Regions from separate parts of the Mycobacterium sp. JS623 genome, predicted to be linked through region 2. Evidence: predicted binding sites of a transcription regulator. Region 2 holds the regulator's gene; the other holds the start of a gene.
What was found. Region 2 encodes LexA, which represses DNA repair genes until DNA is damaged. Its sites were predicted from a motif close to CGAACANNTGTTCG; they were not measured.
Positions count from the first base shown of each region.

Region 1 (7,885 bases), 1.2 Mb from region 2:
GGGCCTGCCGTTCTTGACTCACCTGCTGTCCAGAATCGCCGACGCGGGCATCGAACACGTCGTGTTGGGCACGTCGTACAAGGCGGCCGTGTTCGAATCGGAATTCGGTGACGGATCCAAACTCGGCCTGCAGATCGAGTATGTCGTCGAAGACGAGCCGCTCGGGACGGGCGGCGGCATCGCCAACGTGGCGGGGAAGCTTCTGCACGACACCGCGCTCGTGTTCAACGGCGACGTGCTGTCGGGCGCGGATTTGCGGGCGTTGCTGGAGTCGCATGGGGACAGCGGCGCCGACGTCACGCTGCACCTGGTGCGCGTCGGTGACCCTCGCGCGTTCGGCTGCGTTCCGACCGATTCCAACGGAGTAGTGACGGCGTTCCTGGAAAAGACGCAGGATCCGCCGACCGACCAGATCAACGCAGGCTGTTATGTGTTCAAGCGCGAGGTGATCGAGCAGATTCCGAAGGGCAGGGCCCTGTCGGTGGAGCGCGAGGTGTTCCCCAGTCTGCTGTCCGACGGGCTTCGGGTGTGTGGCTACGTCGACTCGAGCTACTGGCGCGATATGGGCACGCCAGAAGACTTCGTGCGAGGTTCAGCCGACCTGGTGCGGGGCATCGCGCCATCGCCCGCGCTCGGCGGCCTGCGTGGCGAGAAACTCGTGCATGACGGCGCCGCCGTCGCGCCTGGCGCGCTGCTGATCGGCGGCACGGTTGTCGGCCGCGGCGCCGAGATCGGCGCGGGTGCCCGCTTGGATGGAGCGGTGATCTTCGACGGGGTGCGGGTTGGCGCGGGCGCAGTGATAGAGCGCTCGATAGTTGGCTTCGGCGCCCGCATCGGCCCGCGTGCGTTGATTCGCGACGGCGTAATCGGCGACGGTGCGGACGTCGGTGCGCGCTGTGAATTGCTGCGCGGGGCGCGGGTGTGGCCCGGGGTCACCATCCCGGATGGCGGCATCCGCTACTCCACCGACGTCTGAGCGATTTCGGCGCGCTAACGGCCACTCGGCGACCTTTTCCGCGCCGAAGTCGCCAGCTGGGTAAGGCCGAAGTCGCAATCCTCTGGTAACTCGTCGAGCGGCCACCAGCGCAGGTCCACCGACTCGTCGCTGATTGCGATTTCGGCGTCTGCGGGGGCATGCACGATGAACTGCATGTCGAGGTGACGCGTCGGCACTCCCAGCGAGCAGGTGACGGGATGAACGTGCAGCGCGGCCGGCTCGGGCTCGATGGTGAGGCCGTCAATGCCGGATTCCTCGGTGGCTTCGCGCAGCGCCGCCGCGACGATGTCGGTGTCGGTCTCCTCACAGTGGCCGCCGAGTTGCAGCCACCGGCCGAACCGCGGATGCAGCGTCAGCAGCGCGTGGTTTCCGGTGTGGTCGAGGACAAGTGCGGAGCCCGTGACATGGCCAGGCACACACTCGCGCAGGCAGCCGTCGGGTCGCGCGGCAAGGAACGCCAGCATCGCGTGCCGCAGTGTGTCCTGTGCGGGATCGGGCGCCTGCCAATGAGTCAGCGCGGCGACGGCCGATTCGTGCAGGCTCACTTGCGCACCAGGAGCCCGTCGGTGTCCACCGGACCGCGGGGGCCCGACGGGTCTTCCGGGTAGCCGATTGCGATGGCGCCCAACGGTTCCCAGTCGGCCGGTAGTTCGAGTTCGTCGCGTACCAGGTCGGCGGCGAAGATCGTAGAGCCGATCCAGCAGCTGCCAACACCGCGTACTGCCAGCGCCACCAGCAGCGCCTGCACGGCCGCGCCGACCGCGACCGTGAACATGGTGTGCTCGGCGGCGGTCCTACTCTCGTTGGGATAGGTGTGCGCACCGTCGGGCACCATAAATGGGATGACGAGTTCGGGTGCGTCGTAAAGGATTTGACCCCGGCCGACGCGACGCTCGACAGAGTCCGGCGGTCGGCCGTCTGACGTCAGGTCGGCGCGCCACTGATCCTTCATCCGATCCAGAAGTCGCAGTCGCCGTTGCGGGTCCTGCATCCACACGAAGCGCACCGGTCGGGTGTGGTGCGGCGCGGGCGCAGTGAGGGCCTCGGCGGCGGCTGCTTCGATGAGGTCGGGGGCAACGGGCTCCGCGCTGAAACGCCGGACCGATCGGCGCAGCAGCTGCGCCTGACTGCGGCCAAGGGCGAGCGCTTCCTCGGTTCCGAGCCAGAACAGGTCGTCTTCGCCGGGCCGCAGCAGCGTGCGCGCATTGGAACCGTTGTCGGACAACGTGAGTCCGCGCACCACCGCCACGGGGATGTCGGTCAGCTTGCCCTTGACCAGATCGGCAGCCGCGGCGATCTCGTCGGCGACAGCGATCTCGGTGACGATCAGATCATTGCCGTGCCGGTCCTGCGATCCCGCATAGCCGTGCAGCACGGTCAGGCCTGCGGCCCCGATCGCGAAGTCGGTCTGGCCGTTGCGCCAGGCCCTGCCCATGGTGTCGGTGATGACGACACCGACGGTGACGCCGAGGCGATCACGCAGCGTGGTCCGCAGCGCCGCTGCGCTGCCGTCGGGATCGGTTGGCAGCAGCGCCAACTCGCCGGAGTCAACGTTCGAGCCATCCACCCCGGCGGCGGCCTGCACCAGCCCAAGTGCGTTCTCGGTGATCAGCGTGCGGCCCTTGCGTGCGAGCACGCGCACGGCCTCGGCGTCGATCAGCTTGCGCCGCAGTGCATCCCGCTCTTCCGGATCGATCGGGGCGTCGACGACGCGGCCCTCGCACTTGGACACCACCTTGCTGGTGATGACCACTACGTCGTTGTCGCGCAGCCACGGGGCGGCTTGCGCAAGGGCGGCCGCCAAATCGTCGCCGGGGCGAAACTCCGGAAGTCCGGGCACCGGGAGCAGCTCGATCGCACCGGAGGTGCCATGGTCGCCGACATTGGGCCGAGCAGAACCGTGATCGGTCATGGCTTGACCCCGGCGAGAACGAGTCCGGCGCGCACCATGTCGGCCGTCGCCTGCGGATCGGTCATCAGCAGCGGCGCGGACCTCACCTCGACTCCCTCGATGTCGGCGAGGTCGCCTTCGTGTATCAACCAGCCGTCGAGGATGCCGACGCCGGAGCGGGGTCCGTAGTAGCCGCCGACGGCTTCGGACGTGCTGGCCACCCCGATCACCGAGAGGCATTCGTCGGCCATGCCGCGCACCGGCTTTCCGCCGATGATGGGGGAGTAGCCGATCACGCGGGCCGTGGTCGAGCGCAGTGCGCCACGGATTCCCGGGACGGCCAGGATCGCGCCGATGCTCACCACGGGATTGGAGGGCGCCAGCAGCACCACATCTGCGGTCTCGATGGCTTCCGTGACGCCGGGCCCCGCGGTGGCCTTGTCGGCGCCGACGAACGCGAAGCTGTGCGTCGGCACTTGCGCGCGGTAACGCACCCACCACTCCTCGAAGTGGATGGCCCGCTTCTCGCCATCGCCGGGATCGGTGATGACGACGTGCGTTTCGCTGCGGTCGTCACTCGCGGGCAACAACCGCGCGCCTGGCTGCCATCGGCTGCAGAGTGCCTCGGTCACTTGCGAGAGCGGATAGCCGGCGCGCAACATCTGGCTGCGGACCAAATGGGTGGCCAGGTCGCGGTCGCCCAGGCCGAACCAGTCCGGCTGTACGCCGTAGGCCGCGAGTTCCTCCTTGGCGTGCCAGGTTTCGTCGCTGCGTCCCCACCCGCGCTCGGGGTCGATGCCGCCGCCGAGGGTGTACATGCAGGTATCGAGGTCCGGGCAGATCCGCACGCCATACATCCAGGCGTCGTCGCCGATGTTGACGATCGCGGTCAGTTCGCTGTCTGACTGCCCGTCGCTGAAGCGGCCGAGACCCAACAGCCGTTGCACGCCCAACAGGAACCGAGCGCCGCCCACGCCACCGACCAGAACCGTGACCTTCACGTGACCGACACTAGGCGTTGGCGCCCAAAGCCCGTGCGCCGCGGTGGTGTGACAGACACGCCGATGTGACGACGCGCCGAATTGGTGTCACGGAATGGTATGAATTTCTGTTCCAGCGCTTGACCGCGACAGCTAACACGTGTGTAATCACACCAGTGTCATTTCCTGGTTGGACGGCCGGTTCCGGTGGCGCAGACCGAGATTCGATCACTTGTTCGAATTAGAGTGGCCGCACATTGAAATAGTGGGGCTCAAATTTTGGGGATCTACGAGACCAGGTGAGGAGGCGGAGCATGGCGTATGAGCAGGTCGATTCCAGTCACGACGATCGATTCGACAACCGGATTCTCGGCTCAGTAGGCGACACCCGTCACACCATTACCGGACCGACACCGATTGGGGTACCGGCGCGTCCTCAATTGAGTTTGGTGCCCGATTCACCCGAGAGATATGAAGTTGCTCCGGCAACTACCGAAGATGATCAATGGCAAGAGCGCGCATTGTGCGCTCAAACCGACCCCGAGGCATTTTTCCCTGAGAAGGGCGGCTCGACCCGCGAAGCCAAGCGAATCTGCCTGGGTTGCGAGGTCCGCGACCGGTGCCTGGAGTACGCGCTAGCTCACGACGAGCGCTTCGGCATCTGGGGCGGCCTGTCCGAGCGGGAGCGTCGCCGCCTCAAGCGCGGGATCATCTAAGCGGACAGATTATTCGTCGTCGATAGTCGGGTCGATGACGGAAGGTTCGACGCCCAAATACGTCGCCACCTGAGCCACCAAGAGTTCATGAAGCAGCTCGGCGAGTTCGATGGTGTCCTTAGCCCGTCGCTCAATCGGCTTGCGGAACAACACAATTCGCGCGCGCGTCGCGTTGCCACGGACATCCACCCCCGCCGGTATCAACCGGGCCAGTGCGATCGGACCGTCGGCCACCACCTCGGGCGGCCACTGCACTGACTCGGGGTCCTTCGGGGCAATCCGCGGTATCTCGTCGACCGCGACGTCCAGTCCCGTCACCCGGTCCTGCCATCGCCGTTCGATCGGTTCGTACGCCTCGAGCACCGCCATGTCGAACCGCTCGGCCCTGCTGCGCCAGCCCGGCACGCTCGGCGGAAGCAGCGGGCCACGCATCTCCCGGCCGCGGCGTGCTCCACGTAGATTCCGGTCGGCCACATCCGAAGAGTAACGGTTGGAGATCGGGGGCCCGACGGCTGCGCGTGTCCGGGGGCTGACAACGTTTTCGCACGATAACCTCTCGTTCGTGAATGTTCCCCGTCGCTGCTGCCGGCCCGGGTGTCCCCACTACGCGGTCGCGACGCTGACCTTCGTCTACTCCGATTCGACGGCCGTCGTCGGGCCGTTGGCCACGGTGTCCGAGCCGCATTCGTGGGACCTGTGCGTGGCACACGCCAGCCGCATCACCGCGCCGCGCGGCTGGGAGCTGGTTCGCCACGCGGGGCCGCTGCCGACGCACCCTGACGAGGACGATCTGGTGGCGCTGGCCGATGCGGTCCGTGAAGGGCGCGACGGCCCTCCGCCGATCAACGGCGTGGCGGCAGGGTTTTCCGATCCGGCCACCGGAGTGCACGGCGGCGCGCTGATGGCGCCCGCTGCCCGACGACCCGAGTCGAACGGCCGCAGGCGCGGCCACCTGCGGGTGTTGCCAGACCCTAGTGACTAATGCAAACGACCCTCAACGGGCCAGCACCATTATCGATGCGCCGCCGAGCAGCCGTACCCCGAAATCCTCGTTCACCGCACGGATCATCCGCCGTGGAATGTTCGTGATCTTCGTTCGAATCGAGCGGTGCGGCAGGGTTTCTGCTCCGTGGGTGTAGAACCAATCGACAACCTCGTAGCCGCAGTCGGCCAACACGGCAAGCGCGGTGTCTTTCGTGAAATAGTGCAGATGCCCGATGGACTCCCGCGCGGTTACAAACGGTTTGCCGCGCAGCACCGCCTGAGCGGACAGATCAAGCGGGATGTGGAACACCTTCCACTCCGCGCGGGATTTCATCGCTCGCAGGAAGCCCATGTAGTCATCGACGTGCTCGAATACGTCGATCGCCATCACGACATCCGGTGCCGGCCCGTCGGAAGTCAGGTAGTCCGCGTGATGGAAGGTCAACCGGTCGGCCGACTTGCGAGCCGCGATGGCATGGGCCTGCGGTGAAATGTCGTAGCCTTCCAGCCGCGCTGCAGGGAAGCTGTCCCGCAGCTGAACCAGGATCTCCCCGGAGCCGGTGCCGACTTCGACGACGTGCTTGGGCGCGACGTGATTACGGACGAGAATGTCGGCAATCCACTGCGCCTTGAACGGCGAATCTTCGGCGTGCCAATCAGGGTTGTTCGCGAGGTACTCGCCACTCTGATACGGAGACTCGGACATTCTTCGGCAATCTAGCACGCACGACGCCGAGAGGCGCGAACTACCCGACGCGGCCTGGTATGGCCGACGTGCGGCTAGGCTTGCGACCGATCATCGTCTCGCTACAGGAGTGTCGCCATGTCTCGGCCCGCCGCGGCTGTACACCGCGTCATCAAGGCGTATGACGTTCGCGGCTTGGTCGGCGAGGAAATCGATGAAGACTTCGTCGCCGACGTGGGCGGTGCGTTCGCACGGTTGGTGCGCGACCGTGCATCTCAAGTGGTGATCGGTCACGATATGCGGGCCAGCTCACCGACGCTGGCGGCCGCGTTCGCCGAAGGCGTGATGGCCCAAGGGCTCGATGTCGTGAACATCGGGCTGGCGTCGACCGACCAGCTGTACTTCGCCTCGGGGCTGCTGGATTGCCCGGGCGCGATGTTCACCGCCAGCCATAATCCCGCCGCTTACAACGGCATCAAGCTGTGTCGCGCCGGTGCGAAGCCGGTGGGCAAGGACACCGGGCTCACCCAGATCAGCGAGGACATCATCGCCGGGGTGCCGGAGTTCGACGGACCGCGCGGCACCAGTTCGCAGCGCGATGTGCTCGCCGAGTACGGCGAATTCCTAAGGTCGCTCGTCAATCTGGCGGAGCTGCGCACGCTGCGCGTCGCCGTCGACGCGGGCAACGGCATGGGCGGCCACACCACGCCGGCGGTGCTCGGCCTGATCCCGTCAATCACGCTGCTGCCGTTGTTTTTCGAATTGGACGGCACGTTCCCCAATCACGAGGCCAACCCGCTGGATCCGGCCAACCTGCTCGATCTGCAGGCGTTCGTTCTCGAGACCGGCGCCGATATCGGGTTGGCGTTCGATGGCGATGCCGACCGGTGTTTCGTGGTCGATGAAAAGGGGCATCCGGTTTCTCCGTCGGCGGTGACGGCATTGGTTGCTGCCCGGGAACTGAACAGAGAGATCGGCGCAACGGTGATCCACAACCTGATCACCTCCCGAGCGGTACCGGAACTGGTTGCCGAGCGGGGTGGCACGCCGGTGCGTTCGCGCGTCGGCCACTCCTACATCAAGGCGTTGATGGCTGACACCGGAGCCATTTTCGGTGGCGAACACTCCGCGCATTACTACTTCCGCGACTTCTGGGGCGCCGACTCCGGGATGCTGGCCGCGCTGCATGTCCTCGCCGCGCTCGGCGAGCAGAAGCGGCCGCTGTCGGATTTGATGGCGGACTACCAGCGCTACGAAGCCTCCGGCGAGATCAACTTCACCATCACCGATGCCGAAGGATGCGTCGATGCCGTGCTGAAGGCCTTCGCCGCCCGCATCCACTCGATCGATCATCTCGACGGCGTCACCGTCGACCTTGGCGATGGCAGCTGGTTCAACTTGCGAATGTCGAACACCGAGCCGTTGCTGCGACTCAACGTCGAAGCCCGCACCACCGAAGAGATCGACGAGATCGTCGGACTCATCGCGGCTCAAATCGCCTCGAGGAGTGAGGCAGTCACGTGAATGGTACGCAGGCGGCCATCGACCTCGACGATGTCGAGGGCCTGCTCGCGGCCGACCGAGAGGGTTTGCTTCGCGCGGCGTCGATGGCCGGTGCGCAGGTGCGTGCCA
Region 1 covers NC_019966.1:1,371,117-1,379,001, forward strand. Annotated here, with positions in the region: gene MYCSM_RS06590 (sugar phosphate nucleotidyltransferase) at 1-976, shown strand, start outside; gene MYCSM_RS06595 (NUDIX hydrolase) at 991-1,542, opposite strand; gene MYCSM_RS06600 (coenzyme F420-0:L-glutamate ligase) at 1,539-2,909, opposite strand; gene cofD (2-phospho-L-lactate transferase) at 2,906-3,889, opposite strand; gene MYCSM_RS06610 (WhiB family transcriptional regulator) at 4,315-4,584, shown strand; gene MYCSM_RS06615 (metallopeptidase family protein) at 4,594-5,016, opposite strand; gene MYCSM_RS06620 (DUF3499 domain-containing protein) at 5,147-5,566, shown strand; gene MYCSM_RS06625 (class I SAM-dependent methyltransferase) at 5,579-6,274, opposite strand; gene MYCSM_RS06630 (phosphomannomutase/phosphoglucomutase) at 6,392-7,777, shown strand; gene MYCSM_RS06635 (hypothetical protein) at 7,774-7,885, shown strand, end outside.
Region 1: a site for LexA is predicted at 4,094-4,107, ahead of cofD (2-phospho-L-lactate transferase). Genes of this name have one in related genera too.

Region 2 (7,885 bases):
GCCCGCGCCCCGCGGCGTCGACAGGATGCATCCGGATGGGCTCGCGCCCTTGTACTTTCGAAGCTTGGCTCACCGCACCGATGTCCAACTGACTGTGCAGCCGCGTCGCTGGTTGGTTCGCCACCAGGTGCAACGGGTAGTCGCCAGCGCGAGCGCCGCCGAGCCACTCGGATGGCTCGAACCACATCGGGTGGCCGGCGCAATCGTCGTAACCGAACCCGTCGATGTCATCGGAAAAGATCTCGATGCGCCCGCTCGGAGTCGCAAGCCGGTGCGTAATGGGATCCGCGCGAAAGTCCGCCAGCAGTGTCAGACCGCTCTCCGTGGGTAACCGAAGTTGTCCCAACGCCCAGAACTCGTCGAACGTCGGCACCGCGAAATCCAGTCCCGCCGCCCACTTCTCGTACAGGTGCACCAGCCATTGGCTTGCCGTGCGACCCTCGGTGAACTGATCACCGACCCCCAGCGCCTCGGCGAGTGCAGCGAATGTCGTGTAGTCGTCACGCGAGTGCGCATATGGCTCGGCTAGCTTTGGCATGGCCATCAGCAGCGGGTCGTTGCGGGAGCCGGAGTAATCGTCGCGCTCGAACGCGGTGGTCGACGGCACGACGATGTCGGCGTGCTTGGCCATTGCGGTCCAGTACGGGTCGTGCACGACGATCGTGTCGACGCGGCCGAGGGCGCGCCGCAACCGCGGAATGTTCTGGTGATGGTGAAACGGGTTGCCGCCGGCCCAGTACACCAACTTGATATCCGGGTAGGTCAACTGCTGGCCGTTGTAGTCGAACGGTTCGCCGGGGCGCAACAGCATGTCGCTGATGGCTGCCACAGGAATGAACGTCTGCACCGGATTGGGGCCCTGCGGCAACCTTGGCAACCCGAAGCGCAGCGGTGGCAGTCCCGGTTCGTTCATCGAACCGTAGCCGTGTCCGAAACCGCCTCCGGGAAGGCCGATCTGGCCCAGCATCGCCGCGAGCGTGAGCCCCATCCACGGCGCCTGCTCGCCGTGCCGGATGCGCTGTAGCGACCAGCTGACGGTCACAAGTGTGCGCTGTGCCGCCATCCGTCGCGCCAGTGCGGACAGCTCACCGGCGGGCAGCCCGCAGATCCGCGACGCCCACTCGGGGGACTTCGGCACGCCGTCGTCGATACCGAGCAGATACCGCTCGAAGCGGTCGTAGCCGGTGCAGTAGGTGTTCAGAAAATCCCGATCGGCCAGCGATTCGCGTGCCAACACGTAGGCCAGCGCCAGCATGATCGCGACGTCGGTACCCGGCACCGGCGCATGCCATTCGCAGTCGCCGTCGACGTCGTCGCGCAGGGGCGAGAATGACACGATGCGACCGCCGCGGTCGCGGAACCGGCGCAGTGCGTCGCGGGCCGGGTGGCCTGTGGTGCCGCCGTGGTTGGTTCCCGTGTTCTTCAGCGCCAAGCCGCCGAAACAGACCAGCAGATCGGTGTGCTCGACGATGACGTTCCACGACGTAGACCGTTTGAACAGGTCACCGTGCGTACCGACTACCCGGGGCATGATGACGCCGGTGGCGCCGAGGCTGTATGAGTGCCGCGAAAAGGTATATCCGCCAAGGAGTTTGAGGAACCGGTGGACTTGGCTCTGGGCGTGGTGGAACCGGCCGGCGCTGGCCCAGCCGTACGAGCCGCCGTAGATCGCTTCGTTCCCGTGTGTTTGGATGACGCGCCGCAGCTCTCCTGCAAGCAGGTCGGTGAGCTCGTCCCACGAGACGGCGACGAACTCGTCGGCGCCTCTGCGGGTGGTGGGGCCGGGCCCGTCACGCAACCAGCCGCGGCGAACCGCAGGGGTTGCGACGCGCGCGGGGTGCCGGATCGAAGCGGGCAGGTTGCCCAGTAGCGGTGACGGGTCGGTGTCGCCGGCCAATGGCGTCACAGACGCGATATCGCCGGATTCGACCTCCACCGAGAACCCGCCCCAATGCGTCAGGCTCGTCGGGGGGCGGGTCACGTATCGGATTCTAGGGCCGGACGGTGACGTTCTCTGGACTCGAGAACGCCCCCCGCTGGGGCCCAGTGTGCTTCGCCGCCCGTCGACCAACCATCCGGTTGGATGGGGTACCTTTGGCGGTAACAGCCCGTACCAACTCATGGAGGTCCCATGGGCAGCGTCGTCAAATACGACCGCACCCTCTTCGAGCCCGAGCACGACCTGTTCCGCGTGTCCTATCGCGCGTTCCTCGACCGGCACGTCGCGCCGTACCACGAGCAGTGGGAGCAGGAGAAGATCGTCGACCGCGGCGTCTGGCTGGAAGCCGGTAAGCAGGGCTTTCTCGGCATGGCGGTGCCCGAGGAGTACGGCGGCGGGGGCAACCCGGACTTCCGCTACAACGTGATCGTCACCGAGGAGACCACTGCCGGGCGATACAGCGGCATCGGCTTCAGCCTGCACAACGACGTGGTTGCGCCGTACCTGCTGCGGCTGGCCACCGACGAGCAGAAGGCGCGGTGGCTGCCGCAGTTCTGCACCGGTGAAATCATCACCGCGATCGCAATGACCGAGCCCGGAACTGGAAGTGACCTGCAGGGGATCAAGACCCGGGCCGTCAAAGACGGCGACCACTACATCCTCAATGGCGCGAAGACATTCATCACCAACGGCATCAACGCCGACCTCGTGATCGTTGTCGCGTGCACCGACCCGGACAAGGGCGCGATGGGTTTCTCGCTACTCGTCGTCGAGCGCGACATGGCGGGGTTCGAACGCGGCCGCAAACTCGACAAGATCGGTCTGGACGCGCAGGACACCGCGGAGCTTTCGTTCACCGACGTGAAGGTGCCCGCCGAAAACCTGCTCGGCGAGGAGGGTCAGGGTTTCATCTACCTGATGCAGAACCTGCCCCAGGAGCGGATCGGTATCGCGGTGATGGCGGCCACGGCGATGGAGGCAGTGCTCGAGGACACGCTGCAATACACCAAGGAGCGCAAGGCTTTTGGCCGTCCGATCGGCAGCCAGCAGAACAGCCGGTTCGTGTTGGCCGAGCTAGCGACCGAAGCCACGGTGGTGCGCATGATGGTTGACGAGTTCATCAAGTTGCACCTCGAGGAGAAGCTGACCGCCGAGCAGGCCGCAATGGCCAAGTGGTACTCCACCGAAAAGCAGGTCTATCTGATCGACCGTTGTCTGCAACTGCACGGCGGCTACGGCTACATGCGCGAATATCCAGTGGCCAGGGCCTATCTCGACTCCCGTGTGCAGACCATCTACGGCGGGACGACCGAGATCATGAAGGAGATCATCGGCCGCAGCATGGGTGTCTAGCCACCGCTGAGCGGCACGCCGGGCGCCGGGTTGCGCTGTTTCGCCACGCGCGCTTGGTTATCGTCGTCTGACATGGTCACGGAGGCGAGGATTAACGTGACCTGTCGGATGACGAAACGGGGCATGGTGGGCAGGGGCCTGATCGCGCGGACGACCATCGGCCTGTTGAGCGCTGCGGCGTTGCTGTGGCTCGCGCCCGCGGCCCTGGCTACGCCCCAGGACGACGCCGACGCGGCGATCACCGCGGCCTGGCAAGCCGCAGGGGGCGATACGGGCCCGCTCGGACCCAAGGATGGCGGCGTCTATCCGGCCGGCGACGGCTTCGGTCAGAACTTTCCCGGCGGCAAGATCTTCTTCACGCCGGCCACCGGTGCTCACGCCATGATGGGCGCGATTCTCGACAAGTACATGTCGCTCGGCGGCCCGGCGGACGGCGACCTTGGCTTCCCGACCATCGACGAAGGCGCAGGCAAGGCTCCCGACAGCCGAAACACCACGTTCAGCGCCCCCGACAACCCCGTCATCTTTTGGACGCCCGACACCGGCGCGCGGGTCGTTCGCGGTCCAATCAACGCCGCGTGGGACAAGTTGGGCGGATCAGCGGGCGCGCTCGGTGTGCCCAGCGACGACGAGACGTATCACGGCAACCTCATCACGCAGAAGTTCACCGGCGGTGAGGTGTCCTACGACAGGAAGTCCAAGGACTTCACGACGGTTCCGCCCGAGCTCGCCGGCGAGCTGACCGGGCTGCAATATTCGGAGGACCCGACATCGGCGATCAATACGGCCCGGCGCGCCGCCGGCGGACCCCTGGGCCCGCTGGGCGCTGCGCAAGGCGAGCCGTACAAGATCGGCACAGACGGCCTCGGCCAGAATTTCGCCGGCGGCAAGATCTTCTTCAGCCCCGCGACGGGAGCCAACGTCGTCACGGGACAGGTACTGGCGAAGTACGAAAGCGTCGGCGGGCCGCAGGGCGACCTGGGCCTACCGGCGTCCAGTGAGGGCGACGGCGGCCTGCCCAACAGCCGGATCACCACCTTCTCCGGCAAGGACCACCCGGTCATCTTCTGGACCCCCGATTACGGGGCCGTCATCGTGCGCGGCGCCATGAACGCCGCGTGGGACAAGCTGGGCGGCGCGGCGGGTTCGCTTGGCGCACCGATGGCCGACCAGACCGAGAACGGCGACGTGATCACGCAACGGTTCAGTGGCGGCGTGGTTTCGTGGGACCGGTCCAAGAACTCCTTCAGCACCGAGCCTGCGAATCTGGCCTCGCAGCTCGCCGGCTTGCAAGTGCCTGGGCAGGACGTGCCCAAGGCACCCGCCAGCCCGCAGGCCTCAGATACCAACGGCAAGAAGTGGTTTGCGTGGAGCTGGTGGTGGCTGCTTGCCATCATTCCGGTGGTGGTGTTGGCCGGGCTGGTAGCGGTGGCGGCAATACGCAACCGCCGAGGCCACGATGAGGGCGACATCTTCGATGACGGCGATGACGAATTCGGGTCGTCGTATCCCGGCGATCAATCGGCCGAGCAGTTCAGCGGTCGTTATGCGCACCAGGGGCTGGGCTCGCCACCGACGATGTCCGGTGACGAGCAGCATCACCAATCGCCGAGGAACGTATGGGGCGCGCCGCCCGAACCTCCCGAAGGCGCCGACGAGGATGACGACGATGACACCGCGCGCGAACGGGTAGCCACACCGGAAGCTGTTGCGCACCAAGACAATGACGAAGATCCCGACAAGGTCGACACGACGCCGACGCTGCTGCCGACCGGCATCGAACGCGATCCGTTGACCGACACAGGGCGCCACGCGCGGATCGAGATCGGCGAACCCGCGCCCAACGGCACGGCACTGCATCTGCCGCTCGACGATCCCAATGAGGCGCCCGCGGGCTACCCGATCAAGGCGGACACCAAGTCTGGGCTGTACTGGGCGCCAGGCACCACCCTCTACGACGACGCACGCGCCGAAATCTGGTTCGCCAGTGAGGAACTCGCTCGGACGAACGGATTCCTGCGAGCCAATTAGATCTTGCGGATCACGGTGACGACTTTGCCGAGCACAGCGGCGTCGTTGCCGGGGATGGGATCGAACGCCGGGTTGTGCGGCATGAGCCACACCTGACCGCGGGTGCGCTTGAACGTCTTGACCGTCGCTTCGCCGTCGATCATCGCCGCGACGATGTCCCCGTTGTCGGCCACGTTCTGCTGACGTACGACGACCCAGTCGCCGTCGCAGATGGCCGCATCGACCATCGAGTCGCCGACGACCTTGAGCAGGAACAGCGAACCCTCACCGACCAGTTCGCGGGGCAACGGGAAGACATCCTCGACCGCTTCTTCGGCCAGGATCGGCCCGCCCGCGGCGATACGGCCGAGCACGGGAACGAACGTGGGCTCCGGTAGCGCGTCGGAGCCCGCAACGTCGGTGGCGACGATCGACGTGAGGCCGTCGTCGGCACCGCGGACATCGACTGCGCGCGGGCGGTTGGGATCGCGCCGCAGGTAGCCCTTGCGCTCCAGGGTGCGTAGCTGATGGGCCACCGACGAAGTCGACGTCAGCCCGACCGCATCGCCGATCTCCCTGATGCTCGGCGGGTAGCCGCGACTGGTCACAGAGGCGCGGATGACATCGAGGATGGTGCGTTGACGCTCGGTTAGGGCGCTCTCGAGACCTCGGCGTCCGCCTGTGCTTTCCGTGCTGCCAGAACTGTCCGTGTCGTCGTCCTTCATGGCGCCGAATGTAGTCCGCGCTGACCCAATAATCAAACATGTGTTCGAGGCGTGTCGCATCGGAGCCGCCTGCCGGATCAGGTGGCAGAAATTTGTCGGTGGGCTGTCCTATCGTTTGGCAACAGTTCGATCACATGTTCTATAAATCGAACAAGTGAGCGATAGCATTCGAACACCAGAGCGAAAAGCCGGAACGGGAAGGCAAGCAGATGACGATCCTCGACACGCGACAGATCCAGGCGGATTCGGTGCTCAGGCCGGTGGTCAGGCCCGGTTCACGGCCGGCAGAGGCCAGGCGGCGGCCGCGGGCGAGCCGGCCCGACGCGGCGCCGATGCGGTACCGCGGTACCGGCGTGCTGATGTCGCGGGCCTCGCACCGCCGGCGCCCCATCACCCCGGCAACCACGGTGATGCTCGCCCTCATCGCGGCGGGTATCACGGTCTGGCTGGGCCTGGTCGCCCAGCTCGGTGGGGTGACCGGAGGCGATGCGCCGGTGCCCGCTCGGCTGGCCGTTGTGCAGGTCCAGACGGGGGAGACGCTGCAGCAGGTGGCGCACCGGGTGGCCCCCGACTCGCCTGTCGGCCAGGTCGTCGAGCGCATCCAGGAACTCAACCAGCTCGATTCGGTTGCGCTGCAAGCCGGTCAGACACTCATCGCTCCCATCGGCACCTGAATCCACCGTGAGCGGTGAAAGATATTGCCGCACAGCGCCTTCGGTAGCCGCTTCGGCGCTGGGTGCCCGAATCGCACCGACACTAGGCTCCGGCGGCGGCACGCAGGTACGCTCGAAGACGTTCGAGGTAGTTGTTTGTCGTCGCGGCGAAGGAGCGGAGATGCACTGTCCGTTCTGCCGTCACCCCGATTCCCGGGTGGTGGATTCCCGCGAAACCGACGAAGGCCAGGCGATCCGGCGACGCAGATCGTGTCCGGAGTGCGGTAAACGCTTCACCACTGTCGAGACCGCCGTGTTGGCGGTGGTCAAACGCAGCGGGGTCACCGAACCGTTCAGCCGCGAGAAGGTCGTCCGCGGCGTGCGACGCGCCTGCCAGGGCCGACAGGTCGACGACGACGCGTTGAACATGCTCGCCCAGCAGGTGGAAGACACGGTGCGGGCGACGGGTTCGCCTGAGGTGCCCAGCCAAGAGGTCGGGCTGGCGATCCTTGGCCCACTGCGCGAACTCGACGAGGTCGCGTATCTGCGGTTCGCCTCGGTTTATCGATCATTCCAGTCGGCCGAGGATTTCGAGCGCGAGATCGAGGCGCTGCGCGCTGCTCGTGAGGTCCCCGCGCAGAGTTGAGTCGCGGGCCGGCTCAGTCGATCTGCTTGGTTCCGTCGTTCACGACGCGACCGGCAATACGTACCCAACCCTCAGGGCTCCATTGGGTGTTGATCACCGAGCCCTTGCCCTGCACGATGGTCAGGTCGCGGCTGAGGTAGTCGGTGATCCGCACCGCCGCAGCTCCCGTCGCCTCGTCCTCGGGCACTCCGAGATTCGCGGCGAACATCCGCGATCGGATCGCACCGCGCTCGCGGTCGGTCCATGTCCACAAGTAATTCTGGATGTCGTCTGGGTAACCGTCGGGGTCGGCATCGAAGAGCTCATCGGCTGACTCGAGGTCATAGATGGCGAACTCCGGCGCCCACTCCGAGCGGGCGCTGATGGCGGTGACGTCGTCCTCGTAGGTGACCTGCACGATGCCCGCGGGCACCTGCAGGGTGTGGACCGGGACGCCGCGGTCGCGAAGCCACCACGACGCTCCGACCGTCGGATGCCCCGCAAACGGCAATTCGGTGGCAGGCGTAAAGATGCGCGCGTACGCGGTGTTGGCGCCGGACCTCGGCACATCGATGAATAC
Region 2 covers NC_019966.1:2,524,153-2,532,037, forward strand. Annotated here, with positions in the region: gene MYCSM_RS12335 (molybdopterin guanine dinucleotide-containing S/N-oxide reductase) at 1-1,981, opposite strand, end outside; gene MYCSM_RS12340 (acyl-CoA dehydrogenase family protein) at 2,132-3,292, shown strand; gene MYCSM_RS12345 (LGFP repeat-containing protein) at 3,401-5,323, shown strand; gene lexA (transcriptional repressor LexA) at 5,320-6,027, opposite strand; gene MYCSM_RS12355 (LysM peptidoglycan-binding domain-containing protein) at 6,237-6,701, shown strand; gene nrdR (transcriptional regulator NrdR) at 6,862-7,326, shown strand; gene MYCSM_RS12365 (PhzF family phenazine biosynthesis protein) at 7,340-7,885, opposite strand, start outside.